2 regions of the Acidovorax sp. BL-A-41-H1 genome follow, and region 1 is predicted to be linked to the other one. Evidence: riboswitches for the same ligand, from Rfam matches in the RefSeq annotation. Region 1 holds a riboswitch; the other holds the start of a gene.
The links. Region 1 has a riboswitch for glycine ahead of gcvT (glycine cleavage system aminomethyltransferase GcvT). Riboswitches for the same ligand answer to the same signal wherever they lie in the genome.
Positions count from the first base shown of each region.

Region 1 (15,823 bases):
TCGATCCGCAGCGGCACAGTTTGCGTATCCACGGCCTGGTGCAGCGCCCGCTGCAGTTTGATGTGGAGCGGTTGCTTCGATACCCCATGGTCAGCCGGGTGCATTTTCTGGAGTGCGCGGGCAATTCGGCGGCTAACGCGTTGTCGCCGACCGCGATGGACCAGACCTTGGGTGAGATCGCGGGCGAGGTGTCATGCTCGGAATGGACGGGGGTGCCGCTGTCGTACCTGCTGCAGGAAGCAGGCGTCAAGGACACCGCCCGCTGGGTGGTGGTGGAGGGGGCGGACGGTGCTTCGCACAGCCGCAGCGTGCCCTTGCAGCCATTGAAGGAGCACGCCATGGTGGCGCTGTACCAGAACGGCGAGCGGTTGCGCCCGTCGCAGGGCTATCCCATGCGCCTGTTCATTCCGGGCTTTGAAGGCAACGTGAATGTGAAGTGGCTGCACCGGCTGGAGGTGACCGACGCGCCGGCCTACACCAAGGATGAGTCGGGCCTCTACACACAGCCGCTGGCGGATGGCCGTATCGAGCGCTTTGCCTTTCACATGGATGTGAAGTCGGTCATCACGCACCCGTCGGGCCGCCAGAGGCTGTCCGAGCCCCACGGTTTTTACGAGATCGCGGGACTCGCGTGGTCCGGCTACGGCCGCATTGCGCGCGTGGACGTCTCGGTGGACGGTGGGCGCACCTGGGCTGCCGCGCAACTGCACGGCCCGGTTCTGGATCGGGCATTCACCCGCTTCACGCTGCCCTGGCGCTGGTCCGGACGCAAGGCAGAGCTGATGAGCCGCGCCACCGATGAGCACGGGCGCACCCAGCCCCTGCGCAGCGAATGGAAGCGCCGCTACGCCATGCATTCGTTCAACCATTACAACGCAGTGCAGGCGTGGCGGGTGCAGGCCGATGGGCGGGTGGAGAACATGTATGCGTGAAGATCGCATCTGCTGCCAGTTGCGGATTGCAGCGTCCGCTTTGCGACGGTACTGGAAGGCAGGCTCCAGTGCGGTGGTCGCGTCGGTGCTGTGGGCCGTGCCCGGCGGGGGAGGTGCCAGCGAGGCCGTGGTGCCGCCACCCGCCATCGGCCTGGGCAAGGCGTTGACCGCCGAGGAGATCGAGCGCTACGCCATCACCGTGTTCCCGGACGGGCGTGGCCTGCCGCAAGGCCGCGGCACGGTGGAGCAGGGCGCCCGCCTGTACCAGATGCAGTGTGCCGCGTGCCACGGTGCGCGGGGCATCGAAGGGCCGGCGTCGCGCCTGGTGGGAACCGATGGATTCATTGGCTGGAGCGACCCCTTGCGGCCCCTGCGTGTGCGCAAGTACCCGCTGCAAGTGTTTTCGGTGGGGGCGATGTGGCCCCATGCCACGACGCTGTTTGACTATGTCCGCCGCGGCATGCCCATGCATGCCCCCAAGAGCCTGACCGACGAAGAGGTCTATGCGGTGACAGGCTATGTGCTGCACCTGAACGGCCTGGTGGCCCGCCAGGCCGTGATGGACCGCGAGACGCTGCCCAAAGTGGTGATGCCCGGGCTGGCAAGAACCGTATCGGCCTGGCCCGCAGAACGCTGAGGTGTGATGGCTATGCCGAGACGTCGTGGTGAGCATCTGCGTCCCGGCGGTGCCTCAAGCCACGCGATGCCCGTCCGCCATGCCCATCCGGGCGCGGATGCGTGAAAGCGAAACCGGTGAGATGCCGAGGTAGCTGGCCACCTGGTGTTGCGGAATCTGTGGCGCCAGTGGCCCGTACGCGGCCAGGAATGACTCGTAGCGTGCCTGCGCTGTCAAGCTGAGCAGTTCCGCTTCACGGTGCGCCTGCTGCGTGAACACGTGGCCGATGGCCTGCGCAAGAACGCCTTCGAGGTGCGGATGGGTGTTTTGCCACTGCCGGAGCGTGTCGTAGTCCAGTTCGACAGCATCCACCTGCGACAGCGCTTCGATGGCGTACGGACTGGGCACCACAAGGGGCGGCAGGCTGCCCCCCACCCAGTTGCCCGGGCCGTGAAAAGAACGGTTGCGCTCGGTGCCCTGATCGTTGAGGTAATACAGGCGGACCACTCCGCGCTCGATCAGCCAGCATCGGGTGGCGTTGTCGCCCGCGCGCTGCAACGGTGTGCCGGCTTCCAGCGTGCGCCGCAGCAGCGTCTTCCAATGCGCTGCTAGCGTTGGCTCCGCGCCCAGCAGCGCCGCGAGCGCCTCTGGGTCGCAGACATTGCACGGGGCCTCGGGCGTCATCAAAGGGCGGGCCCTGTCAGGCGTAGTCAGACACAGGGATGCAGCTGCACGACAGGTTGCGGTCGCCCCAGACGTTGTCCACGCGGCCCACAGGCGCCCAGTACTTGCCCTTGCGCAGGGCGGGCACGGGGTAGGCGGCGGCCTCGCGGCTGTAGGGGCGGGTCCAGTCGCCCGAGAGTAGGCTTTCTGCCGTGTGCGGTGCGTTCTTGAGCGGGTTGCTGTCCTGCGGCCATGCACCGGATTCGATCTGGCGGATCTCTTCGCGGATGGCGATCATCGCGTCGATAAAGCGGTCCAGCTCGTGCAGCGTCTCGCTTTCGGTGGGCTCCACCATCAGCGTGTTGGGCACCGGGAAGCTCAGCGTGGGCGCATGGAAGCCGTAGTCGATCAGGCGCTTGGCCACGTCCTCGGCCATCACGCCACTGGTGTCCTTGAGGTGGCGCAGGTCCAGGATGCACTCGTGGGCCACGTGACCATTGCTTGATGCGTACAGCGTGGGGTAGTGGTCCTTCAGGCGCACGCTGACGTAGTTGGCCGAGAGGATGGCCACTTCGGTGGCCGACTGCAGGCCCTCCGCGCCCATCATGCGGCAGTACATCCAGCTGATGGGCAGCACGGCGGCGTTGCCCAGCGGAGCAGCGCTGACGGCGCCCACGCCACCAGCCACGCCGGCCGTGGCATGGCCGGGCAGGAATGGGACCAGGTCTTGCACCACGCACACCGGGCCCACGCCGGGGCCGCCACCGCCGTGGGGAATGCAGAAGGTCTTGTGCAGGTTCAGGTGGCTCACGTCGCCGCCAAACTCGCCGGGAGCAGCCACGCCCACCAGGGCGTTCATGTTGGCACCGTCCACGTACACGCGGCCGCCGTGCTGGTGCACCAGCGCGCACAGTTCCTTTACGCTGGTCTCGAACACGCCGTGCGTGCTGGGGTAGGTGATCATCACGGCCGCCAGATTGGCGCTGTGCTGCTCGCACTTGGCCTTCAGGTCTGCCATGTCGACGTTGCCGTTGGTGTCGCACGCCGTCACCACCACCTGCATGCCCACCATCTGCGCGCTGGCAGGGTTGGTTCCGTGCGCGCTGCTGGGGATCAGGCAGATGTTGCGGTGCGCGTCGCCCTGCGCCTCGTGGTAGGCCTTGATGGCCAGCAGACCGGCGTATTCACCCTGGCTGCCAGCGTTGGGCTGCAGGCTGATGCCCGCGTAGCCCGTGGCCTGGCACAGCCAGGCGCGCAGTTGTTCGTCCAGCTCCTTGTAGCCCTGTAGCTGGTCGGCTGGAGCAAAGGGGTGCATGTGCGCAAACTCCGGCCAGGTGATCGGGATCATCTCGCTGGTCGCGTTGAGCTTCATGGTGCAGCTGCCCAGCGGGATCATGGTGCGGTCCAGCGCCAGGTCCTTGTCGGACAGCTGGCGGATGTAGCGAAGCATGCCGGTTTCGGAATGGTGCGTGTTGAAGACCGGGTGCGTGAGGTACTTGCTGGTGCGGCGCAGCTCGGCCGGGATCAGTGGCTCAACGCCCTTTTCAAAGGCGTCGAAGGTCGGCAGTGCCTGTCCGTCCTTGGCGAAGATCTTCCACAGCAGCTCGACATCGGCCCGTGTGGTGGTCTCGTCCAGCGAGATGCACAGGTACTCTTCGAAGTAAATCCGCAGGTTGGCGCCCATTTCTACTGCTTTGGCAGCTATGGATTTGGTAGCGCCAGCGGTGTGCAGGCTCACGGTGTCAAAAGTGGCTTGCGGGCGCACTGGCGCACCCAGCTGCTCCAGGCCGCGCGTGAGGATGGCTGTATAGCTGGCCACGCGCTGCGCAATGCAGCGCAGGCCTTCAGGACCGTGGTACACGGCGTACATGCTGGCGATCACGGCGGGCAGGACCTGGGCCGTGCAGATGTTGGACGTGGCCTTTTCGCGGCGGATGTGCTGCTCGCGCGTCTGCAGCGCCAGGCGGTAGGCGTGGTTGCCGTGCGCGTCCACGCTCACGCCCACCAGGCGGCCGGGCAGGCTGCGCTTGAATTCATCGCGGCAGGCCATGTAGGCCGCGTGCGGGCCGCCTGCGCCCATGGGCATGCCAAAGCGCTGGGTCGTACCCACCACGATGTCGGCGCCCCATTCGCCGGGCGGCGTGATCAGGGCCAGCGCCAGCAGGTCGGCTGCTGCAATGAAAGCTGCGTTGCGCGCGTGGGCCTTGTCCACCTCGGCACGCAGGTCGTCAATGCGGCCGCTGGTCGAGGGGTACTGCGCCAGCACGGCAAAATATTCGCCATCGAGCAGGGTGTTCCATTCTTCGGCCGAGTTGGCCAGATGCACCTCGATGCCCAGGGGCTTGGCGCGCGTCTGGATCACCTCGATGGTCTGCGGGTGCGCGTCGCCGGCCACCACGAACACGTTGCTCTTGCTCTTGACAGAGCGCTTGGCCAGCGTCATGGCTTCGGCCGCGGCAGTGGCTTCGTCCAGCATCGATGCGTTGGCAATGGGCATGCCGGTCAGGTCGCACACCATGGTCTGGAAGTTGACCAGCGCTTCCATGCGGCCCTGCGAGATCTCGGCCTGGTAGGGCGTGTAGGCGGTGTACCAGGCGGGGTTTTCCAGGATGTTGCGCAAGATGACGCCCGGCGTGTGCGTGCCGTAGTAGCCCTGGCCGATGAAGCTCTTGAGCACCTTGTTTTTCGATGCAATCGCCTTGAGTTCTGCCAGCGCTGCGGCCTCGGTGATGGGCAGTGGCAGGTCCATGGCGCGGCTGCGCGCAATCGAGCGCGGCACGATGCTTTCGATGAGCGCGCGGCGCGATGCCTCGCCAATCACGGACAGCATGTGCGCTTCATCAGCGGCATCGATACCGATGTGGCGTGGCAGGAATTCGGTGGCGTTTTCAAGCTCGCCAAGGGGCGTGGCGGATTGCATCAGCATGGGGCAGTCTCGTGAGGGCGGGGTTGGGGTGGGGCCGGGCGCTGGTGCGCGGGCGGTGGGGCCCGTGCCGGGCATGGCCCGGCGCCATGCCCGCAAACGCATCGCGCTGATCGATCAGGCGTTCTTGGCGAACTCGGTGTAGGTGGCTTCGTCCAGCAGGGCGTCGAGCTGTGCGGCGTCCGACAGCTTGACCTTGAAGAACCAGCCGCTGTTCAGCGGGTCGGTGTTGGCCAGCGAAGGATCGGCGCGCAGGGCTTCGTTCACTTCGGTGACTTCGCCCGAGACGGGCATGTACACGTCGGCAGCGGCCTTGACGGACTCGACCACACCAGCGACTTCGCCTTGGGCAAAGGTCTTGCCGACTTCGGGCAGGTCCACAAACACCACGTCACCCAGGGCGTCCTGGGCGTGCACGGTGATGCCGACGATGGCGGCATTCTGGTCAGCGACGTTGATCCATTCGTGGTCTTTGGAGAATTTGACGGTCATGGGGGGCTCCTCAAAAATTGATGGTTGAACAGGTAAGAGACTGCACTGCGCAATGTAGCGGGCCCGCGGGCAGCATGGCCGCGGGCGCCCGGCGTCAGCCTCTGAAATAGTTGGCCGGCACGAAGGGCATGGCGCGCACTTCCATCGGCACCGGCTTGCCGCGCACGATGGCATTCACGCGCGTGCCAATGGCAGCAAACGCAGGCGCCACGTAGCCCATGGCCACGGGTTCGTTCACCGTGGGCCCCAGCAGGCCGCTGGTGACCTCACCGATCTTCTGGCCGTCGGTGCTCTGCAGCTCGGTGTGGTCGCGCACGGGTACGCGCTCCAGCGCGACCAGGCCCACGCGCTTGCGCAGCAGGCTGGCAGGGTTGTCGATCTGCGCCAGTACCTTGTCGGCACCAGGGAAGCCACCTGCGCGCGCACCGCCTGTGCGGCGCACTTTCTGGATGGCCCAGTTCAGCGCGGCCTCGGGCGGTGTGGTGGTGGTGTCGATGTCGTTGCCATACAGGCACAGGCCGGCTTCCAGGCGCAGCGAGTTGCGGGCGCCCAGGCCGATGGGCTTGACCTCTGGCTGGGCCAGCAGGGCGCGTGCCAGCGTATCGGCCTGCGCGGCGGGCACCGAGATTTCAAAGCCGTCTTCACCCGTGTAGCCGCTGCGCGTGACAAAACAGTCGCAGCCTGCAATGCTGAAGTCGCCACCGGTCATGAAGACCAGCTTTGCAACGCCGGGCGCCAGGCGCGCCAGTGCAGTGACGGCCTGCGGGCCCTGCAGCGCCAGCAGTGCGTGGTCGGGCATGGGGATGACCTGGCAGCGCTGACCGATGCGCTCGGTGATATGGGCGATGTCGCCCACCTTGCAGGCACCGTTGACGATCACGAAGATCTCATTGTTGCCCTTGTTGAAGAACATCAGGTCGTCAATGATCGTGCCTTCGTCGGTCAGCAGCAGACCGTAGCGCTGCTTGCCCACTGGCAGGTCGATCACGTCCACCGGCATCAGACTCTCGAACGCAGCCGCGGCGTCGGGCCCCACCAGTTTGAGCTGGCCCATGTGCGACACATCAAAAAGGCCGGCGGCCTGACGGGTGTGCAGATGCTCAGCCATGAGGCCTGCGGGGTACTGCACAGGCATGGAATAGCCGGCAAAGGGGACCATGCGCGCGCCCAGCTCGATGTGCAGGGCGTTCAGGGGCGTGGTGAGCAGGGGGGCGGCAGCAGGGGATGACATGGGCGGGGCTCCGGGCAAATGGGGGCCGCGGCCTTCAACGATGGCCGCGGTATTTGCCCTGCTGTCCGCTTTACCTGAGAGATTCACCGCAGCGCCCTGGCTGGCCCTGCGGTTTGCTCCTTCGGTGGATGGGGGCCGCGCGTGGGCGGTGCCATCTCTCTCCAGCAAGGGAACGCCCGCATCACTGCGGGCGGTTGTCAGTCCTTTTGCCTGAGCGTTCGGCTGCTGCCTGCGCCTTCGGCGGTGCAGCGCGAGCCATTCACTGGCCGGCGCACTCTCTCCTGACGGCCTCGATTCTACCTACTTTGCGTACACCAGGTCCCGCAGGAAGAGCGAGATGGATGGCACATACGTGATGATCAATAGGCACGCGAAGATCACGCCCACGAATGGCAACAGGTGCGGGATGATCCGGTCGAGCGATATCCGGGCCACCGTGCAGGCCGCAAACAGGTTCACGCCAAAGGGCGGCGTGATCATGCCCAGCGCAAGATTCACGACCATGATCAGGCCGAAGTGAACGGGGTCGATACCGAAGTGCACCGCCACAGGCGCCAGGATGGGCGCGAGCACGATGATGGCCGCACTGGTCTCGATGAACATCCCGATGATGAACAGTGCCGCGTTGACGCCCAAGAGGAAGAGGGCGGGCGACTGCAGCACGGCTTCAAGCCAGCGGCCAATGGCATCGGGCACGCCCGCGCGGGTGATAAGGAAGGCAAAGAGACCAGCGTTCGCGATGATGAACATGATCACCGCTGAAGAGATCGCAGACTTGCGCAGGATGGCGAACAGGTCCTTGAGCTTGATCTCGCGGTAGATCACGACCCCCACTACCAGCGCGTAAAAAACAGCCACTGCGGACGCTTCGGTGGGCGTGAAGACACCCCCGTAAATGCCGCCCAGGATGATCACGGGCATCAGCAGTGCCCAGCCGGCCTGCAGCGTGGCCTTGCCAAACGACATGCGGCCTTCGCCATCGTTCTTGCCCCAGCCCTTGTATTTGCAGTAGGCCCACACAAACAGCATCAGCGCGCCGCTGATCAAAAGACCCGGGCCAAAACCGGCGATGAACAGCTCGCCAATCGACACCTCGGCGCTCACCCCGTACAGGATCATCGGAATGGATGGCGGAATGATCACGCCCAGCTCGGCGCTGGTCGCCTGCAGCGCAGCCGCATAGCTCGTGGGGTAGCCGTGCTTGATGAGCGCCGGGATGAGGATCGCGCCGATGGCAAACGTGGTGGCCACCGACGAGCCCGACACGGCCGCAAAGATCATGCAGGTGAGCACGCAGGTCATGGGCAGGCCGCCCTGCACGCCACCGACAATGCTCTTGGCAAACTCCACCAGGCGGCGCGAGATGCCGCCGGTCTCCATCAGGTTGCCAGCCAGGATGAAGAAGGGGATGGCCGCCAGCGGAAACTTGTTGATGGAGGCAAACATCTCCTTCACCGAGATCAGCATGTTGGCGTTGGACGCCTGGATGCCCAGGATGGAGGCGAGTCCGATGGACACCGCCACCGAGATGGTGAGCGCAAAGCACAGCACCATCGTTGAAATCATGACCAGGCTCATAGCGCTCCCACCATCGGCGTTGCTTGCAGTTGCGGGCCCTGAAAAGGCCAGCTTATTCGTTTGACTGGGCGGAGGAACGCGCTCATTGGGCGGTCTCCAGTTCCATGCGCAGCGGGTCGATCAGGTTGCCGATGATCCCGACCACGCAGAACAGCCCGCCGACCGGCATCGCAAGATAAGCCCAGAACATCGACACCGATTCCAGCCCGGCCATGCTCTGCACGCCGCCGCGCTGGGCGTAGTCCCATCCGTACCAGATGATGATGCCGATCAGTGCCAGGGCGGCCAGTGCCACCACCCAGTCAAGCACGCGCCGTACCCTGGGCGGGCTCCAGCGGTACAGCACATCCACGCTCACCATGGCGCCCTGGCGGAACGCCGCCGGAATGGCCAGGAACACCATCCAGATCAGGCTGAACCGGATCAGTACCTCGGTCCATTCGGCGGGCTGTTCCAGCACGAACCGCGTCACGATCTGGAACATGCCCAGCGATGCCGACAGGGCCAGCATGGCGCAGGCCCCCAGCATGGCGCTGAAAGTGGCCCATCGCTCAAAGGTCAAAAATGCTTGTTTCATGAAAGGCGCAGGCGCAGGGCCAAAGCGTAGGAAACAGAATGATAAAGCGCCCGTCAGCGCAATGGCTGCGGGCGCTGGATGCTATCTTATTGATAGCGATCCGAATTACTTCACGTCGCGGATCTTGTCCAGGGCAGCCTTGCCAAACTGCTTTTCAAATTCAGCGTTGACGGGTGCCAGGGCTGCCACGAACTTGGACTTGTCGGGGTTGTCGATCACGGTCATGCCCTTGGCACGCAGGTCGGCCACGCCCTTGGCGTCGTCTTCATCCACGCGGGCGCGGTTGGCCTTGGTGCCTTCCTTGGCGGCGTCGATGAAGGCCTGCTTGTCGGCGGCCGAGAGCTTGTCGAACGAGCCCTTGTTCATCACGAAGATGGCGGCCGAGTACACGTGGCCGGTGAGCGTGAGGTGCTTTTGCACCTGGTCGAACTTGGCCGAGATGATCACGGGCAGCGGGTTCTCCTGGCCGTCGACGGTACCTTGCTGCAGGGCAGTGAACACTTCAGGGAAGGCCATGGGCGTGGTGATGATGCCAAAGCCCTTGTACGCGGCGATGTGCACAGGGTTCTCCATCGTGCGCATCTTCAGGCCCTTGAGGTCATCGGGCGTGTTGACCGAGCGCTTGCTGTTGGTCATGTGGCGGAACCCGTTCTCGGCCCAGGCCAGCGCCTTGAACCCCTTGCTGTCGAACTTGGTCAACATCTCCTGGCCAATGGGGCCGTCGAGCACGGCGCGGGCGTGTGCCTTGTCACGGAACAGGAAGGGAACATCCAGGATCTTGGTGTCGGGCACGAAATTCGGGATGGGGCCTGTCGAGCTGAAGGCCAACTCCTGCGTACCGAGCTGCACCGCCTCGATCGACTCGCGCTCGCCGCCCAGTGCGCCGTTGTAGAAGGTCTGTACCTTGTAGCGGCCGCCCGTGCGCTTTTCGACTTCCTTGGCGAAGGTGTCGATGGCAACGCCCTGGTGCGAGTTCTGTGCCGTGGAGATGCTGATGCGCATGGTGGTCTGCGCGGCGGCAGTGGCTACAAAGCCCAGTGCCAGGCTCAGTCCAAGGACGATTCGGGTGAGTTTCATTCGCGTGTCTCCGGTGGGATGTAGGGCGACGCAGCAGCGGGCCGCGCGCAGGACTTCTAAATTATGGGTGCCGCACAGCCGCCGGGGCATCGGGGTTTGTGCTGGTAAGCGTACTTATGAACTGGCTGAGCATCCCAGATGCGTCTTTGGAAGCTCACTCATCGTGCCCCCGCCCTGGGGCAGCAATGTGCGTGGGGCATGGAGCGCGTCGGCTTGCAGGGCTGCCTGTTGCCCGTTGCGCCGGGCCCCCAATGCCAAGGGCCCCGTGCTGGCGGTAACCAGCCGGGGCCTTGTCAGTTTGTGCGCTCCGGTAAGAACGCCTTGATGGGAGAAGTATGCAGGGCAGGGCGCAGATGATTTTGCTGAAATGATCGCAGTGTTGCTGAAATGCAGAAGGATTTTCTGTTAATCAGCCAAACGGTGAATAATCAGCACCATGGATCGCCTTGACCGAAAAATTCTCGCTGTACTCCAATCCAACGCACGGGCCAGCCTGCAAGAGATCGGCCAGGCCGTGGGTCTCAGCCCTTCGCCCTGCTGGGGCCGCATCAAGAAGATGGAAGAAGCGGGCGTGATCCAGGGCTATACGGTGCGCATCAACCCGCAGGCGCTGGACCTGGCCGATACGGTGCTGGTCCAGGTCACGCTGGACAGCCACTCCGACAACACGCTGGAGAAGTTTGGCGAAATCCTTGCGAGCATTCCGGAGGTCATCGAGGCCCATCTGGTTTCGGGCGACTACGACTACCTGCTGCGCGTGGTCGTGAAGGACACCCGAGACTACGAGCGCCTGCTGCGCGAGAAGCTCTACAAGATCAAGGGCATCCGGCACAGCCGCTCGAGCTTTGTGCTGCGAACGCTCAAGAAGGCGGATCTGCCTCTTTTTGCCGGTTAGGGCATCAAAAAGGCCGGTAGCGCTGGATTTAAATGCCTAGATTGCTATCGAATAAATAGCATTTTTGTTCCGTCAGGGTTGCCGTGGTTGATCCGGCTGTGCCATCGCGGCGCCCTGAAAGGGTGCGGTTTACCGACGCTGGGAGCTTTCGGTAGTCAAGGACGGCCTGCCTGCGGGCCGGTGGCAAGTGTTTTCAACTGGCCGGTGGCTTCTTCGAGCTCGGCGGTGCGCTTGTCCACGGCTTCGCGCAGGGCCTTGCCTGGCTTGAAGTGGGGAACGCGCTTTTCAGGAATGGCAACGGCTTCGCCGCTGCGGGGGTTGCGACCCATGCGGGGTGGCCGGTGGTTGACCGAGAAGCTGCCAAAGCCGCGAATCTCGATCCGGTGACCGCGCACCAGTGCTTCACCGACGGCGTCCAGAATCGTCTTGACGGCAAATTCGGCGTCGCGATGCGTCAGCTGGCCGAAACGGGCAGCGAGTTCTTCGACGAGGTCGGAGCGGGTCATGGAATCTTGTGGCATACGCGCAGGTGCTTGCTTCAAAAAAAGCGGGCGCCAATATGGCGCCCGCTGTCTTGCCAAAGTGCCCTTCGGTGCATTCCACCGGGTGGGGCCGGGGTAGCTGCACAGACCTTACGTGGATAGGGCCTGCGAACTGCCTCGGCTGCCCGCCCGATGGCGTGGCACCAGGGCAGGCTTTGCTTACTTTTCCGAGTTGTCCAGCTTGGCGCGCAGCAGGGCGCCCAGGCTGGTCGTGCCGGCGCTCTCGCGGCTTGACTGCTGGCTCAGGCTGGCCATCGCGCCTTGCTCGTCGGCCATGTCCTTTTGCTTGATCGACAGCTGGATGTTGCGGGTCTTGCGATCCACGTTGACCACCACGGCCGTGACTTCGTCGCCTTCTTTGAGCACGTTGCGGGCATCTTCCACGCGGTCGCGGGAGATTTCCGAAGCGCGCAGGTAGCCCACGATGTCTTCGCCGAGGTCGATTTCAGCGCCACGGGCGTCCACGGTCTTGACCTTGCCGGTCACCGTCTGGCCCTTGTCGTTCACGGTCACGAAGGTGGTGAACGGGTCGCCGTCGAGCTGCTTGATGCCCAGCGAGATGCGCTCACGGTCCACGTCCACGGCCAGCACGATGGCTTCCACTTCCTGGCCCTTCTTGTAGTTGCGAACAGCGGCTTCGCCGGGTTCGTTCCACGAGAGGTCGGACAGGTGCACCAGGCCGTCGATGCCGGCAGCCAGGCCCACGAACACGCCGAAGTCGGTGATCGACTTGATAGGACCCTTGACGCGGTCGCCGCGCTTGGTGTCCTGGGCGAATTCCTGCCATGGGTTGGCCTTGCACTGCTTCATGCCCAGGCTGATACGGCGCTTGTCTTCGTCGATTTCCAGAACCATGACTTCGACTTCGTCGCCCAGCGAAACCAGCTTGGCGGGAGCGATGTTCTTGTTGGTCCAGTCCATTTCAGACACGTGCACCAGGCCTTCGATGCCGGGTTCGAGTTCGACGAACGCGCCGTAGTCGGCAATGTTCGTGATCTTGCCGAACAGGCGGGTCGATTGTGGGTAGCGGCGGTTCACGCCCATCCATGGGTCGTCGCCCATCTGCTTCAGACCCAGCGAGACACGGTTCTTTTCGGTGTCAAACTTCAGGATCTTGGCAGTGATTTCCTGGCCAGCGGTCACCACTTCGGATGGGTGACGCACGCGGCGCCATGCCATGTCGGTGATGTGCAGCAGGCCGTCGATGCCGCCCAGGTCCACGAACGCACCGTATTCGGTGATGTTCTTGACCACGCCTTGAACGATGGAGCCTTCCTTCAGGGTTTCCATCAGCTTGGCGCGCTCTTCGCCCATCGAGGCTTCCACCACAGCGCGGCGGCTCAGCACCACGTTGTTGCGCTTGCGGTCGAGCTTGATGACCTTGAATTCCATGGTCTTGTTTTCGTACGGCGTCAGATCCTTGATCGGACGTGTATCGATCAGCGAACCGGGCAGGAATGCGCGGATGCCGTTGACCAGGACCGTGAGGCCGCCCTTGACCTTGCCGCTGGTCGTGCCAGTGACGAATTCGCCGGATTCGAGGGCCTTTTCCAGGCTCATCCACGAAGCCAGACGCTTGGCAGTGTCGCGCGACAGGATGGTGTCGCCGTAGCCGTTTTCGATGGAGCCAATGGCCACCGACACGAAGTCACCCACTTGGACTTCGACTTCGCCCTTGTCGTTCTTGAACTCTTCCAGGGGCACGTAGGCTTCGGACTTGAGGCCTGCGTTCACGACCACGAAGTTGTGCTCGACGCGCACGACTTCAGCGGTGATGACTTCGCCTGGGCGCATTTCGGTGCGCGTCAAGGATTCTTCAAAAAGGGCGGCAAAAGATTCGGACATGTGTTTCCTTGCCACAAACAGGATTCCAGTAGCACCATTGCTACTGTTTTTATAGCTGCTTGCGGTGGTTTTTTGCGGTGAAACCGCGGGTTAGGTTAACGATCCACACCGCCTGAGCGCTGACGCGCGAGAGGGGCGGCGTGGGCCTTTTGCACAGCCTTTCGGCCGTGCCTGGAGGCCCCCGATGAAAAGGGCCTCACACTTTTCGGCCCTGCGCAGAGGCTGCGAAGGGCTGTCGCTCCTGCCACCAGGCCAACACCTGATCGACGGCTTCATCAATCGTCAAATGGGAGTTGTCCAGGACCAGAGCGTCCTGCGCGGGCTTCAAAGGCGCCACGCTGCGGGAGCTGTCCCGTGCGTCGCGTGCTTCCAGGTCCGCACGAAGATCGTCGATATTAGCCGAAAAACCCTTTGAAATCAACTGTTTATGGCGGCGCTCGGCGCGGCATGCGGCACTGGCGGTCAGGTAGACCTTGAGTGGGGCTTCGGGAAAGATCACGGTACCCATGTCGCGGCCGTCAGCCACCAGCCCTGGGAGAAGCCGGAAACTGTGCTGCAAATCCACCAGGGCCTCACGCACGGAAGGCAGGGCAGACACGCGCGAGGCGTTCATCCCGGCTTCTTCGGTACGGATGGCCTCGGTCACATCGTCGTCGCCCAGCAGCACTCGGCCCGCCTCAAACCGCACCGGCAGCGTACGGGCCATCGTGGCAATGGCGCCTTCGTGTTCCGGGCAGATGGCGTAACCGGCGCGGCCCGCAGCCAGGGCGGTGATGCGGTACATCGCGCCCGAGTCGAGAAAGCGGTAGCCCAGCCGCTGGGCCACCGCGGCGGCCACAGTGCCCTTGCCCGAGGCCGTAGGGCCATCAATGCAGATCACGGGGACGCGCTCGGGCGACACGCCCGAGACCGAGAACAGCGTTTCGAAATACTCCGGGAACGTCTTGGCCACGCACTTGGGGTCTTCGATGCGCACCGGCAGCTGCGCCGGGTTGAATGCCGCGAGCGAAAAGCACATGGCCACACGGTGGTCGTCGTAGGTGTGGATGCTGGCGGGCTTCCAGTCTTGTAGCGTGGCTGGTGGCGTCACGCGGATGTAATCGGCGCCTTCTTCCACCGTGGCCCCCAGCTTGCGCAGTTCGGTGGCCATGGCGGCGATGCGGTCGGTTTCCTTCACGCGCCAGCTGGCAATGTTGCGCAGTGTGGTCGTGCCTTCGGCATAGAGCGCCATCACCGCCAGCGTCATGGCGGCATCAGGGATGTGGTTGCAGTCCAGGTCGATGGCCTTGAGCGGCCAGCCCTGGCCGGGCGCGCCGCGGCGGATGTTCAGCCAGTTGGGGCCACCAGTCACCACCGCACCCATTGCGCGGGCTGCGTCCACAAAGCGGATGTCGCCCTGGATGGAGTCGAGTCCTACGCCGCGCACAGTGATGCCCACAGATGGCTCACCATGGGTACTTTTCGTGTCATTTCGCGGGTATGTCCCGTCAATAATTGCCCCGAGTGCTATGAAATAGCTAGCAGATGACGCGTCTGCCTCGACGTGTATGTCGCCGGGCGACTGGTAGCGGCTGCCGGCCGGGATGGTGAAGCGCTGCCAGCTGTCGTGCGCCACGCGGATGCCAAAGCGCTCCAGCAGCTGCAGCGTGATGGCAATGTAGGGCTTGGAGATCAGCTCGCCCACCACCTCGATTTCGATGGCGCGTTGCCCCGCCGCCAAGGGCAGGGCCATGAGCAAGGCGGTAAGGAACTGGCTGGATACGTCGCCCCGCACACGGATAGGCGCATCGAGCAGCAGCGCAGGCACGCCGCCCCTATGGGCGATCCGCAGGGGCGGGTAGCCATCGTTGCCCAGGTAGTCGATCTGGCAACCAAGCTGGCGCAGCGCATCCACCAGGTCGCCGATGGGACGCTCATGCATGCGTGGCACGCCTGAGAGCTCATATTCACCGCCCAGCAGCGCCAGCGCCGCCGTCAGCGGCCGCATGGCCGTACCCGCGTTGCCCATGAACAGTTTTGCCGGTGCCGCAGGCTGGCCGCCACCCAGGCCCGTGATCAGCACGGTGCTGCCGCGCTCGTCCACTGTGCAGCCGATCTGGCGCAGGCCATCGAGCATCACGCGGGTGTCGTCCGACGCCAGGAGGTCGTGCACGGTGGTCGTGCCGTGGCTCAGTGCAGCCAGCAACAGCACGCGGTTGGAGATGCTTTTGGACCCGGGCAGGTGGACTTCGCCGCAGGCGGTCTCGAGCGCGGGGAGATCAAGGAATGCGGTGCTGAACATGGCGAGGATAGAAGGTCAAAGGGCGAGGGTTGAAGCAAGAAGGCGTCAGGGCGTCGAGGTGTCAGGTCTGGCCGGGCGGCTGGTCGCGCAAGCAGGGCTGGCGTGTGTGATGCAAGCATCTGGCCCGCGTGTTCTCAAAGCTCCAGACGCGCTACCCACCATGCCCGATTG
Region 1 covers NZ_JBPVJQ010000005.1:323,285-339,107, forward strand. The annotation lists gene soxC (sulfite dehydrogenase) at 1-932, shown strand, start outside; gene ACTPOI_RS12585 (c-type cytochrome) at 925-1,569, shown strand; gene ACTPOI_RS12590 (Crp/Fnr family transcriptional regulator) at 1,624-2,232, opposite strand; gene gcvP (aminomethyl-transferring glycine dehydrogenase) at 2,249-5,137, opposite strand; gene gcvH (glycine cleavage system protein GcvH) at 5,252-5,626, opposite strand; gene gcvT (glycine cleavage system aminomethyltransferase GcvT) at 5,721-6,857, opposite strand; glycine riboswitch at 6,909-7,032, opposite strand; glycine riboswitch at 7,046-7,151, opposite strand; gene ACTPOI_RS12610 (TRAP transporter large permease) at 7,158-8,435, opposite strand; gene ACTPOI_RS12615 (TRAP transporter small permease) at 8,518-9,012, opposite strand; gene ACTPOI_RS12620 (TRAP transporter substrate-binding protein) at 9,118-10,089, opposite strand; gene ACTPOI_RS12625 (Lrp/AsnC family transcriptional regulator) at 10,526-10,984, shown strand; gene ACTPOI_RS12630 (integration host factor subunit beta) at 11,140-11,505, opposite strand; gene rpsA (30S ribosomal protein S1) at 11,686-13,386, opposite strand; gene ACTPOI_RS12640 (bifunctional 3-phosphoshikimate 1-carboxyvinyltransferase/cytidylate kinase) at 13,568-15,652, opposite strand.

Region 2 (15,823 bases), on a different contig from region 1:
GCACTGCCGGGGCGGCTGGGCGGGCCATGCCGGTGAAGTCGAAGTCCAGCTCGGGGGCCAGGCCGCTCACGATGCGGGCAATGGACTTGCCCGAGCCGCAGGCGTGCGTCCAGCCCAGCGTGCCGTGGCCGGTGTTGAGGAACAGGTTGCCCACTTTCGTCTTGCCGATCAGCGGCACGTTGCTGGGGGTGGCAGGGCGCAGGCCGGTCCAGAACTGGGCCTGCGTGGTGTCGCCCGCACCGGGGAAGAGCTGTTCCACCCGGCGCACGATGGCGTCGCAGCGCACCTGGTTCAGGTTGCGGTCATAGCCGTTGAGCTCGGCCGTGCCCGCAATGCGCAGGCGGTCGCCGCGCTCGCTGGTGTAGCGCGAGAACACCAGCTTGAACTCGTCGTCCGTCAGGCTGACCTGGTGGGCCATGCTCGCGTCCTTGACGGGCATGGTCACCGAGTAGCCCTTGGCCGGGTAGATCGGTAGGCTGATGCCCAGGGGCTGCGCCAGCAGGGGGCTGAACGAGCCCATGGCCAGCACAAACGCATCGCCACGCACGCGCTCGAAGCGGCCTTCGGCGTTGGTCACTTCCACATGGTCAATGCGGCCTGCCACTTCGCGCAGGGCCGTGATGTGGTGGCCCATGCGGAACTGCACGCCCGCGGCTTCACACAGCTTGGCCAGCTCGCGCGTGAACTGGTTGGCGTCGCCCGATTCGTCTTCGGCCGTGAAGGTGGCACCGGCCAGCTGCGGGCGGATGTGGGCCAGGGCGGGCTCGATGCGCACAGCCTCGTCGGCGCTGATCACCTGGCGCTCGCAGCCCAGCGCGCGCATCTGCTCGGCGGGGGCCAACGCACCGTCGAATTCCTTGGCGTTGGTATAGAAGTGCAGGATGCCTTGCGTGCGCTGGTCGTACTGGATGCCGGTGGCAGCGCGCAGCTGCTGCAGCGTGTCGCGGCTGTAGGTGCCCAGGCTCACGATCTGCTCGATGTTGTGGCGCGTGCGGGCGGGTGTGCAATTGCGCAGGAACGACAGGCCCCACAGCCACTGGCGCATGTCGGCGCGCAGGCGGAACAGCAGGGGAGCGTCTTCCTTGCCCAGCCACTGCAGCACCTTCAGCGGCGCGCTGGGGTTGGCCCAGGGTTCGGCATGGCTGACCGAGATCTGCCCGCCGTTGGCAAAGCTGGTCTCGGCGCCGGGCGCGCCCTGGCGGTCGATCACGGTCACTTCGTGGCCGAGTTGCGAGAGGAAGTAGGCAGAGGTCACGCCGAGCAGGCCGGCACCCAAAACGATAACGCGCATGATTTTCAAGCCTTTCAGGGCTCTGGCGCTTGATGGGTGTGCGGGTGCAGCTATTGAATCAATAGCATGATAAAAGCAACCGGCGCACATCCGCCAAGCTGCCGCTCCCCCTGTCCTTGGTACCTGAGAGATTCACCGCCATCCCACCCGGGCTGCGGCTTGCTCCTTCGGTGCGCTGCAGACCCTGTGGCGGGTTGCAGCGGCTCTCCAGACGGCTTTTAAAAATGGTGCAGTACGGAACCTGAGCGTGTATGGGAGTTTGCGCCTTCGGTGCAGTGGCTGCCGGTGGGGCGGGCCGCTGCTCTCCTGCTGAGCGCGATTCTAGGCGGGGCGGCGCGCTAATGAACCGCAATCCTTGCTGATGGAAGCCCGCCCCCCGTAATGGAGGGCGCGGCAGGGGCGCCCGGTCAGTAGCGGTACGGGTTGTCGGGCCGGCGGTCGTTGCGGTTGCGCACGCCGTCGCCGTCGCGGTCCCGGTCGTGCCGGTTGGCCACACCATCACCGTCGCGGTCCCAACGGCCGGGCTCGGCGTACCAGCGACCGTCGCGCTCCTGCCACTGGTGGGCGCGGTAGTGGTAGCCAGGCCGCGCCTTCACCCAGTAGCCCGACATCCACACATGGCGGTGGCCGCGCCACTCCCAGTGGCCGGGTACCCATGCCATGCCGCGCCGCGGGTGCGGCACCGCTTCGTACCGCGGTGGTGGTGGCGCACCGTATTGCACGGGCACGGGTGCCGCGTACCCGTAGTGTTGCGGGCTGCCCGCCTGCACGACGATGGTGGCGCTGGTCTGCGCCTGCGCCACGGCGGTGGTGCCCAGCGAAGCGAGGGCGATGGAAACTGCAACAAGAGCATGGCGTGCCATGGTGAACTCCTCGGAAAGCGTCCCTTGCGGAACCGGAGCCTTGATGCTGAACAGCCGCCGTCAAGCAGGCGTAGGGCCTATGCGAAGTCTTGTGAAGTTGTGTGTCCTGGTGCAGGAGATCAACGCGGATTCGGCGACGGGGCTGGTACCCTTTGCAGCATGCCGATGTCGCCACCGCTGACCCTTGCCGTCGTGCTCCTCAACGGCCTTGCTGTGCTGGGCGGGGTGGTGCTCATCGGCCTCGGGACTCTTTATGTGCCCGACGATTGGGACATCGACAGCACGCTGATGGTGGTGGTCGTGCTGTTCCCGTGCCTCGCTGCTCTCGCGGCGTCGCGCAGGCAGGCGTCCCGCTTTGCAAGGTCCGTTGCCGTGGGGTCGGCCGCCTGCTGGCTGGCCGTCATCGTGCTGGCGGGCGCTGTGGTCTCGACTGGGGTCGGGGGCCTTGCAGGCACGTTGTTGTTGATGGTTCCGGGGGCCGCGCTGCTGCTCCTCAACTGTCTCGCTCTCAAGGCCTAGAGACCCGCTGCACTAATCCGTCGGCCCACGTCTTGGGCACGCTCCGCCACAACCATCAACCAAGGACTTCGGCGGCTAGCGCCACCACACCAGGGCGGCCACCACCAGCAGGGCCGCCCAGCCGGGGTGCCGCGCGCGGGTTGCGTACAGCACCAGCATCCCGCCGGCCAGTGTGACCAGGCCCGCGACATCGGCCACCCAGACAGCCAGCGCGGCATCGGAGGGCACAGTCCCCAGGCGCCACAGCACAGCGGCCAGGGCCCAGCCGAGCAGCGTGACCAGGTGCCAGGTGGCCCACACGATTCCCAGGTGCTCCCGGGGCAGCGCAAGCGCCCATGGCGCCACGGGCGAGGGGGCGCCGCCCTCGTTGTGACGCATGCCGCGGGCTGCCATGCCTTGCCTTCGCAGCGCGCGGAACACCATGATCTCGCCCAGCACCGAATGCACCAGCCCCACCAGTGCCAGCCCTACGGCGGCAGCCATCAGCAGCGGGTTCATGGGCATCCCTTATGCCGCCCTATGCACACTGCCACGCATCCGCCTGCGCCCGCGATACGGCCTGCCTTGGATGCCGCGGCGCACGGGTAGCAGTGCAGGGCCCATGGGTGCGTCATGGCCCACCCCCGTATGCCAGCATCACGTCTGCCCCTGTGTGCACCCGCGCACCCAGCCGCGTGAGCAGGTGCATCAGCCCCATCCACATGCGCTCGAATCCCGGCATCTCGCCAGGCACATGGGACAGGTGCCGCCCCAGCACGCGCTGGTGGTCGGCGCGGGTGATGGGCGGCGGGCGCTTGGTGCCAAAGTCGAACACCGCTTGCGTGAAAGGCTCGATCTGCCACGCCTGCATGTCGGCCAGTGCGGGCGCCATCTCGGCGGCGTATTGCTGCGGCGTGATGACAGGGCTGATAAGCCCGAGCAACTGGTAGGCAGCCAGCACCCCGGCGCTGCGCGCGGGGTCGGCTTCGGGCCGCAGCAGTGCGGCCCAGGCTTGCGCGACGCCTGCACGGAACGCGGGCGAAAGCTGCTGCGTGCAGCCGAAATCCAGCACACCTACGCGGCAACCGCGGTCAGCCGCTTCGGCGGGCATGAACAGGAAGTTGCCCGGGTGCGGGTCGGCATGCACCCGGCCCAGTACCCAGATGCAGTGCATGAACCAGTCCCACAGTGCCTGGCCCGCTGCGTCGCGCGCATGCTGCGTGGGGCCGGTAGCAAGCCAGGCATCGATGTGCAGCCCGGGCAGGTGCTGCTGCGTAAGCACCTGCGCCCGCGTGTGCGACATCACCGGCTGCGCCATCACGATGCCCGGCAGGGCTGCGTGCTGCGCAAACCATTCCATTGCTTCGGCCTCGCGCAGGTAGTCCACTTCGCGCAGCAGCGTAGCTTCGATGCCATCCATCACGCTATCGACCACGGCTGGGGCGGGTACGGGCATGCCGGTGTGGCCCAGTGTGGCCAGCGCGGCGCGCATCAGCTTCATGTCGCTGCCGATGGTGGCGGCAATGCCGGGGTATTGCACCTTGACGGCCACGGTGCCGTGGCCTGCCAGCTCGGCGCGGTGCACCTGGCCCAGGCTGGCTGCGGCAAAGGCGGTGGGCTCGAAACGGCTGAACAGCGCCTCGGGTTCGGCGCCAAAGGCCTGGCGGAACACGCGGCCCACCAAGGCGCGGTTGAGCGGCGTGGCCTGGTGCTGGGCGCGCGCCAGTTCGCGGCGCACGCCTTCGGGCAGCACATCGGGGTGCATGCTCAGCAGCTGCGACACTTTGAGCGCCGTGCCGCGCAGCTGGCCCAGTGCGGCGAACAGGATGCGGCCCACGGCGGCTTCGTGGTCTGCCTGAGCCTGGGGTGTGTGCTGCCGCACGCGCTGGCCCAGCTCGGCCATGCCGATGCGTGCCGCCGCCAGCCCGGTGATGGCGCTGCGGGCCAGCCGGCCCGTGCGCGGTGCGTCAGTGCTGCCCATGGCCGGACATGCGTTGCGTGAGGCTGCGTGCAATCACCCGGTGAAACGGCGTGATCACCGCCATGTAGGCATGGCCGAGCGCGTTGTGGATGTGCACCACGGTGGTCAGCACCAGGGTGGGCGCCGCGCTGCCCTCGACGTGTTTCAGGATGGACACCTGCACGTCGAGGTGGCGATCGTCCTGACCCAGGATGACCTCGCGATCACTCAGGAAACGGATGCGGAAGATGCCCACGCGGTCGCCCACGGCGTAGCTGGTGGCATCGTTCAGGGCCTTGCCGCTGGCAGGAGGGTAGCCATCCTGCAGCTGGCCCACGTCCTTCAGTCCGACCAGGCGCACGGCCTTGTTGCGCACCAGCATCAGCGCGCGAATCCACGCCGGCGTCTGCGCGGCCACGTCCAGCCAGGCTTGCAGGGCGGGGCGGTCGGGGTGGTGATCGGGCACCTCGTAGGCGTCGTGGAAGTCCGACCCGTGCAGCGTGGCGTGGATGGCGGTGCCGGGCGGCACTGCGATGGCGCGTGCGGTGGGCAGAACGCCGGTGTGGGCGGTGGTGGAGGCGGGGTGGCTCATGGCGTGGCTTTCTTGGCGCGTGCAGTGGTCCGGGCGGGGGCTTTGGTGGCGCTGGCATCGTTGGGAGCAGCTGCCGTGGGGGTACGCGGCTTGCGTGTAGCCGGGGCGGGCTTTGCGGTGGCGTCGGGCCCGGTAGCAGCGGGCGCTGCGCCGCGCTGTCCTGCGGTGGGCACCGCGCCCAGCGCGCCGCGCGCCATCTGCAGCATGCCCAGCAGCCCGCTGCCGTGCTGTGCCATGCGGGCCATCTGGCTGCGCAGCACAAAGCCGCCCAGCTGCAGCACGCGGTTGACCAGCCCGCTGCGCAGCGCCTGCACCAGCACGCCCAGCGACAGGTCCACCAGCTGCGTGGTGTCGGCAAATTCATCCGATGTATCGGCCAGCCAGTAGCCGACCACGCCCACCAGATAGTCGGTGTACAGGCTGCCTGCCAGGTTCTTGAAGTCGCACGGCTCGATCTCGCCTGCGGCCTCGGCCGCTTCGAGAAAGCTGGCCACCGCCTCGCGCAGCGCCTGGCGCGCGGCCAGCGGCTCGGCCAGCATCGACAGCGGCGAGCGCCCCGCCAGCCCGCGCACCTGCGCGGCAAACTCGCGGTCGGGCAGCAGGCGCTCCAGCACCGCATCGGTCAGGCGCTGCAGCTTTTCCTGCAGGCCGTAGTCGGTAAAGCCGGGCGTCTGCAGTGTGTCGGCCAGGGCGCTTTGCACCACCTCGTCAAGGTAGCCCAGCACGATGCGGTCCTTGGTGGGGAAGTACTTGTAGATCGTGGCGTCGCCAATGCCGGCGGCGCGGGCGATGTCCTTCATCGTCGTGCCGTCAAAGCCCTGGCGGGTCATCAGGTCCACCGCGCTGGCCACGATCTGGCGGCGCGTGGCGTCTTGCTGCTGGCGGGTGGTTTTCATCGCTATTCTTTAAATGATTAAAAAGTTCATTTAAAGAATAGTAGTTTCCGTTTATGCGGTCAAGCACGGCGGTGCGGCACCAGAAAGCGACATTTGAGGCGCTTTTGGCCTCAAGTCCAGGTTTTGATTGCCTGGGTTGCTATTAAATTAGTAGTTAAAGCTTTGCGGGCGGGGCGGGGCGGGGCGTTGCATTGGCGGCGCAGTCGCCCGGGCAATGCCCGCCTGCGCTGGTGCTCCAGCCGCGTGTCAGGCGCTCACTTGCGCATGTTGGCAAAGGCCTCGAACTCCCAGCTGCGCATGGCCAGCAGCAGGGTGTAGCCCTCGCGCTCGCGTTCGGGCAGCTTCTGGTCGGCCAGGTGCTGCTGGGCAAAGTCCTGGGCCACGCGCTGCATGCGTTCCATGAAGGCGGGCGCCAGGCCACGGCTGATGTTGCCGTGCACCAGCAGCACGCCTTCGCCCGCGCCATCGAAGCCGCCTGCAAAGTAGTCGAGCAGCGCATGCTCGCGAAAGTAGTTCATCACCGGGCCATGCGGGCGCCACCGGAAGGTCTTGGCCAGCTTCAGGCGGTAGCGGTTGAGCGGGCGCAGCTCGATGATGCCGATGCGGTCAAGCTGCGCCAGATAGCGGATGCCCTCGGCCTCGGTGAGCCGGTAGTTGGTGGTCACCTGCTCCAGCGTCCACTGGCTCAGCACGCAGATCGCCATCAGCAGCAGCTTCTTGTCGGCCACCACGGCCTTTTCCTGCTCGTGGGTCAGCTCTTTCAGCAGGGGCTGGTCGTCGGCCACGCGGCGGGCCAGGTCGGCAAAGTCCAGCGCCAGCGCGCGGCAGATGGCGTCGATGCGCGACAGCGGCATGTCGCCCTTGGCCAGCATGCGCTTGACGCTGGACTCCGCCATGCCCAGCGCCTGCGCCAAGTCTGCGTAGGTCATCTGCGCGGTCTTGAGTTCCTTCTTCAGGGCGGTGACGAGGTCGGCGGTGGTGCTCATGTCGGTGGGGCTCCTTGGTATCGATTATCAATACTGGCGGGATCTTGGGTAGCCCCCTGAGCGACTTTTTGCGGTGTTGCGGGCTGCGCACTTCCACACTGCGCCTCACCCGTCACCACCGACACAGGAGCTCTCGAATGACCCACCGTCCCGTTCCGTCCCGCTCGAGGACACCCGCCGCATTGCGCACCGGTACCGCCGCGCCCGGGCTCCACCGCGGCCCCTTGCTGCGCACGGAAATCGCGCTGCTGTGCGTGGCGCTCGCCCTGCTGGCGCTGGCCTGCCTGGGGCCTGTACTGCCCGCCAGCCTGCACCAGCACGACTTTGCCGATGGCCGTACGCTGTGGGGCATCCCGTGCGCCATGGATGTGCTGAGCAACCTGCCCTTTGCCGTCGCTGGCCTGTGGGGCCTGCTGGCCCTGCGCCGCGTGCGGCAGGGCGCGCTGGATGCGGCATCGCGTGGCTGCGCATACCTGTTCTTTGGCGGGCTGGTCGCCACTGCCGCGGGCTCTGCGGTGTACCACTGGGCGCCGGGCGATGCGGGCCTGGTGTGGGACCGCCTGGGCATGGTGCTGCCGTTTGCGGGCCTGCTGGGGCTGGCGGCCGCGGGCCGCGTGAGCGAGCGGGCGGGTGCGCTGGCCGCTGCTGCCGTGCTGCTGGCCGGGCCCCTGGCGGTGGGCTGGTGGGCGCGCACCGGCAACCTGATGCCCTGGGCCGTGGTGCAGATCGGCGGCATGCTCGTGGTGGCACTGCTGGCGGTGCCGGCGCTGTTCCCGCTGCGCCGGCGTGCGCTGGCGGTGCACCTGGGCGCCGTCATCGGCCTGTATGCGCTGGCCAAGCTGTTTGAGGCGGCCGACCATTCGGTGCTGGACGCCACGGGCTGGGTGTCGGGCCACACGCTCAAGCACCTGGCCGCTGCGGCTGCCGCGTGGCCCGTGCTGCTTGCCGTGCGCAGCCTGGGGGCGAGAGCGCCATACGCTGCGCGCACGGCGCACATGGGCCTGCCGCAAACCATGGCGTGGGGGCAGAATGGCGCCCACAACGGGGTCGCTGGGGGGCTCTGCACAAATCAAGCGGTAAGTGAGCGCTGCGGATCGGGACGGGCTGCAAGGCGCAAAACGCAGCAATAGCCGCAGCAATAGCCGAGCTATTGCGAGTATTTGCAACGCGGCAGACCGCCCGAGGCCACAGAGCACACGGCGCGCTGATTCGTGCAGAGGCTCCCCAGGTGTGTCACCAGCAAGTCACGCCACTGACCCGCCTTGCGCTTACAACACCACAAAACACACAGGGTGCCCACGGCGCCCGAGGGAAACGAGGAGAAACGCATGACGACCGACACCCGCACCCCACCCGCGGCCACTGGGCCTGCGCCCACGCACCACGAAGACCCCAACCAGTTCGCGCTGCTGCGCCAGCGGCGCTTTGCGCCGTTCTTCTGGACGCAGTTCTCCGGCGCGGCCAACGACAACCTCTTCAAGTTCGCGTTCACCGTGATGGTGACCTACCAGCTCAGCGTGTCGTGGCTGCCGCCCGCGATGGCAGGGCTGGTGATTGGCGCGCTGTTCATCCTGCCGTTCCTGCTGTTCTCGGCCACCTCGGGGCAGCTGACCGACAAGTACGACAAGACCAGGATGATCCGGTTCGTGAAGAACATGGAGATCGCCATCATGCTGGTGGCGGCCGGTGGCTTCATGACCGACAACGTGCCCATCCTGCTGCTGTGCACCTTTCTGATGGGCGTGCATTCCACGCTGTTTGGCCCGGTCAAGTTTGCCTACATGCCGCAGGTGCTGAGCGAGCGGGAACTCACGGGCGGCAACGGCATGGTCGAGATGGGCACCTTTGTGGCCATCCTGCTGGGCAACGTGGCCGGTGGCCTGCTGGTGGCTATTCCGGGCATTGGCCACACCACGGTGGCGGTGGCCTGCGTGGTGGCTGCGTTGGCCGGGCGAGCGGTGGCGCAGTTCATTCCGTCGGTGCCCGCCACCGACCCGGGCCTGGTCATCAACTGGAACCCGTTCACCGAAACCTGGCGCAACCTCAAGCTGGCGCACGGCAACATCGTCGTGTTCCGCTCGCTGCTGGGTATCAGCTGGATGTGGTTCTTCGGTGCCGTATTCCTGAGCCAGTTCCCCAGCCTGGCCAAGGAGGTGCTGCATGGCAACGAGCAGGTGGCGTCGCTGCTGCTGGTGGTGTTTTCCATCGGCATCGGCATCGGCTCGCTGCTGTGCGAGGTGCTCTCGCGCCGCCATGTCGAGATCGGCCTGGTGCCGCTGGGTGCCATCGGCATGAGCGTGTTTTCCATCGACCTGTACTTTGCCGCCCGCAGCCTGCCGCCGTCCGAAATCATGGGCCTGGCGGCCTTCATGGCCCAGGGCGCGCACTGGCGCGTGATGCTCGATCTGCTGCTGTTGAGCCTGTTCGCAGGCCTGTACAGCGTGCCCATGTACGCGCTCATCCAGATGCGCAGCCAGCCCACGCACCGCGCACGCATCATCGCGGCCAACAACATTCTCAATGCGCTGTTCATGATCGCCAGTTCGCTGATTGCCGGCGCCCTGCTGGGCGCGGGCTTCACCGTGCCGCAGATCTTTTTGTTCACCGGCATCGCCAACGCGGTGGTGGCGTTCTACATCTTCATGCTGGTGCCCGAGTATCTGCTGCGATTTATTGCGTGGGTGTCTTCGCGCTTTGTGTACCGCTTCAAGGTGCAGGGCGACGAGCACCTGCCATCGGCCGGCGCGGCCATCCTGGCCTGCAACCATGTGAGCTTTGTGGATGCCGTGCTGCTGATGGCTGCCAGCCCACGGCCCATCTACTTCGTGATGGACCACCGCATCTTCCGCGTGCCGGTGCTGGGCTGGCTGTTCCGCCTGGCCAAGGCCATTCCCATCGCGCCCTACAAGGAAAACCCCAAAACCTACGAAGCAGCTTTTGAGCGCGCCACGCAGGTGCTGCGCGAAGGCGACCTGCTGGCCATCTTCCCCGAGGGTGGCATCACCAAGGACGGGCAGCTGCAGGAGTTCAAGGGCGGCATCATGAAGATCATCGAGCGCGCCCGCGCAGAGGGTATCGAGGCCCCGGTCATACCCATGGCGCTGACCAACCTGTGGGGCTCGTACTTCAGCCGCATCGAGCAGGGCGGTGCCATGGTGCGGCCGTTCCGCCGCGGGTTCTACAGCCGCGTGGGGCTCAACGTGGGCGAGGCAGTGGCGCCTGCGGCGGTGCAGCCTGCGCTGCTGCGGGAGCGGGTGGAAAAGCTGCTGGCCGCCTGATGGAGGTCACCCCCCTGAGTCGCTTCGCGCCTTCCCCCCGCTCTCATCACGCTGCGCTTGGCGGGCAGGGGGACGCCGCCAGCGCGGCGGGGCGCCCTTGCGCGGCGGCTGCTGGCCTGGTGCAGCGCCTATGTGAGCGCCGTGCCTTGGACAGGCAAGAGCCCGTCAGATCAGCGAGAGCCCCGCCACCCGTGCCAGGCGTTCCTGCTCCTCGCGCGCGGAGGGCTGATTCGCATCAGCCGTTGCGAAAAAGAAAGCTGTAGGCGTTCAACGCCGGCACCCCTCCCAGGTGCGCGTACAGCACGCGGGAGCCTTCGGGAAACTCGCCGTTGCGCACCCTATCGATCATGCCGTGCATGGATTTGCCTTCGTACACCGGGTCGGTCAGCATGCCCTCCTGCCGCGCGCACAGGCGGATGGCTTCCAGCGTGCCTTCGTTGGGCAGGCCGTATTCGGGGCCGCCGTAGCGCGTGTCCAGCACCACGTCTTCGGCGGTGATGGCCTGACTCAGCTCCACCAGCTCGGCGGTGTTCTGTGCGATGCGCAAAATCTGCGCGTGGGTCTTTTCGGGCTTGGCCGATGCGTCAATGCCAATCACCTTGCGCGCACGGCCATCGGCCGCAAAGCCCACCACCATGCCCGCCTGCGTGCTGCCCGTGACCGAGCACACGACGATGTAGTCAAACTGAAAGCCCAGCTCTTTCTCCTGCTGGCGCACTTCCTCGGCAAAGCCCACAAAGCCCAGGCCGCCGTACGGGTGCTCTGAGCAACCAGCAGGAATCGGAAAGGGCTTGCCACCGGCCTTCCGCACATCCTCCATGGCCTGCTCCCAGCTGGGGCGGATGCCAATGTCAAAGCCCGCTGCATCCAGCCGCACGTCGGCGCCCATGATGCGGCTCATCTCGATGTTGCCCACGCGGTCGTACACCGCGTCGGAGTAGTTGACCCAGTTCTCCTGCACCAGCACGCACTTCATGCCCAGGTGTGCGGCCACGGCGGCCACCTGCCGCGTCTGGTTCGATTGAATACCGCCGATCGATACCAGCGTGTCGTAGCCGCCCGCGATCGCTTCGGGGATGAGGTATTCGAGCTTGCGCGTCTTGTTGCCGCCAAAGGCAAGGCCGCTGTTGCAGTCCTCGCGCTTGGCATACAGGTGCACCTTGCCGCCCAGGTGGGCCGACAGGCGCGGCAGCGGCGTGATTGGCGAGGGCCCGAAGGTGAGCGGGTGGCGGGCGAATTTCTGCAGGTTCATGGCGGTTTTCCGGTCGATGTTTCGGGGGCAGCAAGCGGTGGCTTGCAGTGCTCTCATCGTAGAAAAACACCTGCGTAAAGTGGTTGCGTAATTGGGCTGTTTTTCAGTTTTTCGTGTTGCTCAAGCACAATGCATGCATCCAATATTTCTAAATAACAGCCATGTGCGCAACAAAAGTTCGTGCAAAGAATGTGCCGCAGGTTGATGTGTCTGCCGACCTGGACCGCACCGACAAGGCCATCCTGCGCCAGCTGCAGCGCGACGCGTCCCTGTCGAACGTGGCGCTGGCCGCAAAGGTGCACCTGAGCCCGCCCGCCTGCCTGCGCCGCGTGGAGCGCCTCCGGCGCCTGGGACTCATCGGCAAGGTCGTGGCGCTGCTCAACCCGCAGGCGGTGGGCGCGGGCATGCTGGTGATGATCGGCGTGGTGCTGGACCGCTCCACGCCCGATTCCTTTGCCGCGTTCGAAAAGGCCGCCGCCAAGGTGTCGGGCTGCATGGAATGCCATGTGGTCACCGGCGAGTTCGACTACTTCATGCTGGTGCGCACGCGCGACAACGACAGCTTCAACCGCCTGCACGCCGAGCAGTTGCTGTACCTGCCGGGTGTGCGCCAGGTGCGGTCGTTCATGGTGCTGCGCAACGTGCTCTCCACCACCGAGCTGCCGCTGGCGGTGTAGTCGCGCTGCAGGGCCGGTTCACTGCGCGGCGCGCAGCCGGCCCATCACGGCCGACCACAGCGGGCCGCCGAACACATTGACCACCAGCCCCGCCATCAGCAGCCCGGCGCCCGCAAAGTGCACGGGCCGCAGCTGTTCGCCAAACACCACCCAGCCGGTGGTGAGCCCCACCACGGGCACCAGCAGGGTGAAGGGGGCCACGCGGTTCACGGGGTAGCGCGACATGAGGTACGTCCACAGCCCGAAGCCGAGCAGGGTCGAAATCCAGGCGATGTAAGCCACGGCGGCCATCGATTGGAACGACAGGTGCTGCACGGCAGACCACACCATAGCGGGGCCGTCGAGCAGCAGCGACAGCGCCACAAAAGGCAGTGGCGCCACCACGCTGGACCACACGATGAAGGCAAACTGGTTCATCGGCCCGTGCCGCCCCACTGCGCGCGTGACGAGGTTGCCGCAGCCCCACATGCCCGCGGCGGCCACCGTGAGTACAAAGCCCGCCAGCGGCATCGATGCGCCGTGCGCGCTGCCAATCAGCACCAGCCCCACGCCCGCCAGGGCCAGGCCTGCCACCTGGTTGCCCTGCCACTGCTCGCGCAGCAGCACCACGGCCAGCAGCAGCGTGAAGAACGACTGCGACTGCAGCACCAGCGACGCCAGCCCCGAAGGCATGCCGATGTGGATGGCCGTGAACAGCAGCGCAAATTGCGCCACGGCCATGGTCATGCCGTAGAGCAGGTACAGCTTGAGCGGCACCTTGGGCGGCCGCACGAACAGCAGCGCCGGAAACGCCGCCAGCAGGTAGCGCAGCGCGCCCAGCAACAGGGGCGGCATGTCGGCCACGCCGACCTTGATGACTGCGAAGTTCAGACCCCACACCACGATGACCAGAAGGGCCAGGGACAGGTCGCGCGGGGTGAGGTGGGTGTTCATGTGCAGCAGGGGGCGTATGGCTGCATTGTGGTCGGCGGCAGGCCCGCTGGCCGCTCAGATGCGGACGGGCTTGCGGCAAAAACGGACGCATCCGGGCGGTGGCGCTGCGGCTTTTGCCCAGGCTGCTGCTGCGCACCGTGCGGGGCGCAGCAGCATGGCGTCACGCCTCGATGGCGAACGTCAGTCCTGCATGGGCCTGCAGCCGGTCGATAAGGGCGTCGCCCATGGCGGGCGCGGGCGTCCAGATGCCGCCAGCCGTGTCTTTGGCATCCTGCAGCAGGCACACGGCAGCCTCGGTGATCATCTTGGAGGTGGAGCCGTAGCCCGGGTCGCGGTCGCCCTTCACGCCTACCCGCACTGCGTTGCCCGCATCGTCGGTGCCCAGAAACAGCACGTCATAGAAACCGTTTTCGCGCTCCTCGCGCGAGGGGCCTTCGCCCGGCTTGGGGCCCGTGTCGGAGCCCAGCGACTTGTCACCCGCCACCGCGTTGGCGATGGCCTCGCCCTTTTCGCCGGCGCCGGTGATCAGCATCTCGTCGTACACAAAGTCGGTGCCGTAGGCGTGCTGCAGCAAAAAGTTGGAGCGGTGCACATTGCGGGTGTTGATGGCGGCCATCACGAACGGTGCCACCCACACGCCTTCGCCCAATGCCTCATCCACCATGGGCTTGTTGCCCGATGGCTGGCGCGGGCCTTCAAAGCCGGGGGTGAGCGAGAACGGGTTTTTCAGCAGGTCCAGCACACCCGGCGTGGTGGCTGCTGCTGCCATGGTGGCCTTCAGGCTGGCGGCGGTGCCGCCCGAGAAGGTGCCCTTCATCTTGCGCACGCGGCCACGCACACGGTTGGCGGGGTGCGCGTGGCGGTGGCGGAATTCCTTTTGCAGCAGGAACACGCCCAGGTCGAACGGGATCGAATCGAACCCGCACGAGAACACGATGCGCGCGCCGCTGGCCTTGGCCGCGGCCTCGTGCGCGTCGATCATGTGGCGCATCCAGGCGGGTTCGCCGCACAGGTCCACGTAGTCCACACCGCTGGCGGCGCAGGCGGCCACCATCTCGTTGCCGTACAGCTGGTAGGGGCCCACGGTGGTGAGCACCAGGCGCGTGCAGTCCATCAGCGCCTGCAGGCTGGCGGGGTGGGTGGTGTCGGTCACCACCAGCGGGGTGTCGGCGGGGGCACCGACTTCATCGCGCACTGCCGCCAGCTTCTCGGCGCTGCGGCCGCCCATGGCCCAGCGCAAGCCGCTGCCTGCGGGGTACTGGCGCAACAGGTACTCGACCACGAGCCGGCCCGTGAAGCCGGTGGCGCCGTGCACGACAAGGTCAAAGGGTTTGGTCATGGTGTGGTCTCCGTCTGGAATGGTGGGGCGGGCAGGGTGCGATTGCCCGGGTGGCGCATTGTCTGCGGGCAGCCGGGCGGGCCGTGTCACACAGGTTCCGCAGGGGCACCGCCCGCCTCGCAATCGAACAGGCGGGGGCATCGTGGGAACCAGACCACACCTGTACGTACGAAAAGTATCGCCTGGCGATACCGGGCAGCCGGTGGCCAGCCACTGTTACGGTTCAACGCAGACACGCAAGTTACGTCTGGGCACGATGCGTTCCGTGTTCAACCAAAGCCCTCACGGGCACCCCACCCAAATGTCCTCCTCCCCCATCGTTGTTCAGCGTGACACCCGGGCCTGGCAGTTCCAGGTGTGGATCTCGTTCGGCATCGCGGTCTTCCTGTGCGCCGTGGGCCTGGCCTGGCTGCCGGGCCAGCAGCTGGAGCAGGCCTTCATGGTGATGGGCTACGTGTTCTGCCTGTCGGCAGCCTTCGTGCTGGCCAAGTTTGTACGCGACAACGACAGCGCGGCCCGCCGCGGTGCTGGCGACACGCCGCTGTGGAAGCTGGTGGTGTGGGGCGGCTTTGCGGTGGCCATGGGCCTGACCGGCTGGGGCCTGCTGGGCATGGACATCAACGTGACCTACAAGGCCTTTCTGGGTGTGAGCTGGCTCTACCTCATCACCACGGCCTTCACGCTGGCCAAGATGCTGCGTGACCGCCATGAGGCCGACCTGCTCGAAGCCCGCCTGCAGGGCCGCCGCGAAGCTGCGGCAGCCGCCCGCGCCGAGTAAGCAAGCCTTCGTCCGGCCGGTTCCTCCATTCCCATCGTCATCCCGGGGCTGGCCCTTGCTGGCCCAGTTTCAGGAGTCTTTTCATGCATCTTCATCACACCATCCGCAGCGGCTCCACGCGCCGCTCCCTCATCCCCGCCCTGATGCTGGCTGCCGGCCTGCTGTGCGCAGCAGTGGCACTGCCCGCCCGTGCGCAGAGCGAGGCATCGGCCGCGCTGTCGCTGCTGCCCGTGGCGTCGGTGGTGGGTACGGCCTCGGTGGCGTCGGCTGCCGCGGGTGCCGTGGTCACTGTGCCGGTGGCGCTGTCGGTGGGCGGCGCGGTGCTCACCGTCAAGGCGGTGGAGGCATCGGCCGTCGGTACCGTGTACCTGCTGGAGCGCGCCTCTGACGGCGCCCAGGTGAGCGTGGAGGTGGCTGGGCGCGGCGTGGCGGGCTCGGCCTATGCCGTCGGCACCGTGGTGACCTGCAGCGTGATCGGTA
Region 2 covers NZ_JBPVJQ010000004.1:272,489-288,311, forward strand. The annotation lists gene ACTPOI_RS10310 (D-amino acid dehydrogenase) at 1-1,291, opposite strand, end outside; glycine riboswitch at 1,392-1,512, opposite strand; gene ACTPOI_RS10315 (YXWGXW repeat-containing protein) at 1,699-2,154, opposite strand; gene ACTPOI_RS10320 (hypothetical protein) at 2,320-2,673, shown strand; gene ACTPOI_RS10325 (hypothetical protein) at 2,749-3,171, opposite strand; gene ACTPOI_RS10330 (ABC1 kinase family protein) at 3,284-4,633, opposite strand; gene ACTPOI_RS10335 (DUF2867 domain-containing protein) at 4,620-5,204, opposite strand; gene ACTPOI_RS10340 (TetR family transcriptional regulator) at 5,201-6,100, opposite strand; gene ACTPOI_RS10345 (helix-turn-helix domain-containing protein) at 6,355-7,086, opposite strand; gene ACTPOI_RS10350 (hypothetical protein) at 7,224-8,216, shown strand; gene ACTPOI_RS10355 (MFS transporter) at 8,415-10,364, shown strand; gene ACTPOI_RS10360 (1-aminocyclopropane-1-carboxylate deaminase) at 10,600-11,616, opposite strand; gene ACTPOI_RS10365 (Lrp/AsnC family transcriptional regulator) at 11,778-12,293, shown strand; gene ACTPOI_RS10370 (EamA family transporter) at 12,312-13,226, opposite strand; gene ACTPOI_RS10375 (saccharopine dehydrogenase family protein) at 13,387-14,565, opposite strand; gene ACTPOI_RS10380 (YiaA/YiaB family inner membrane protein) at 14,867-15,343, shown strand; gene ACTPOI_RS10385 (hypothetical protein) at 15,487-15,823, shown strand, end outside.
Region 2: linked by a shared signal. The riboswitch ahead of ACTPOI_RS10310 (D-amino acid dehydrogenase) and the one ahead of gcvT (glycine cleavage system aminomethyltransferase GcvT) in region 1 are both predicted to bind glycine.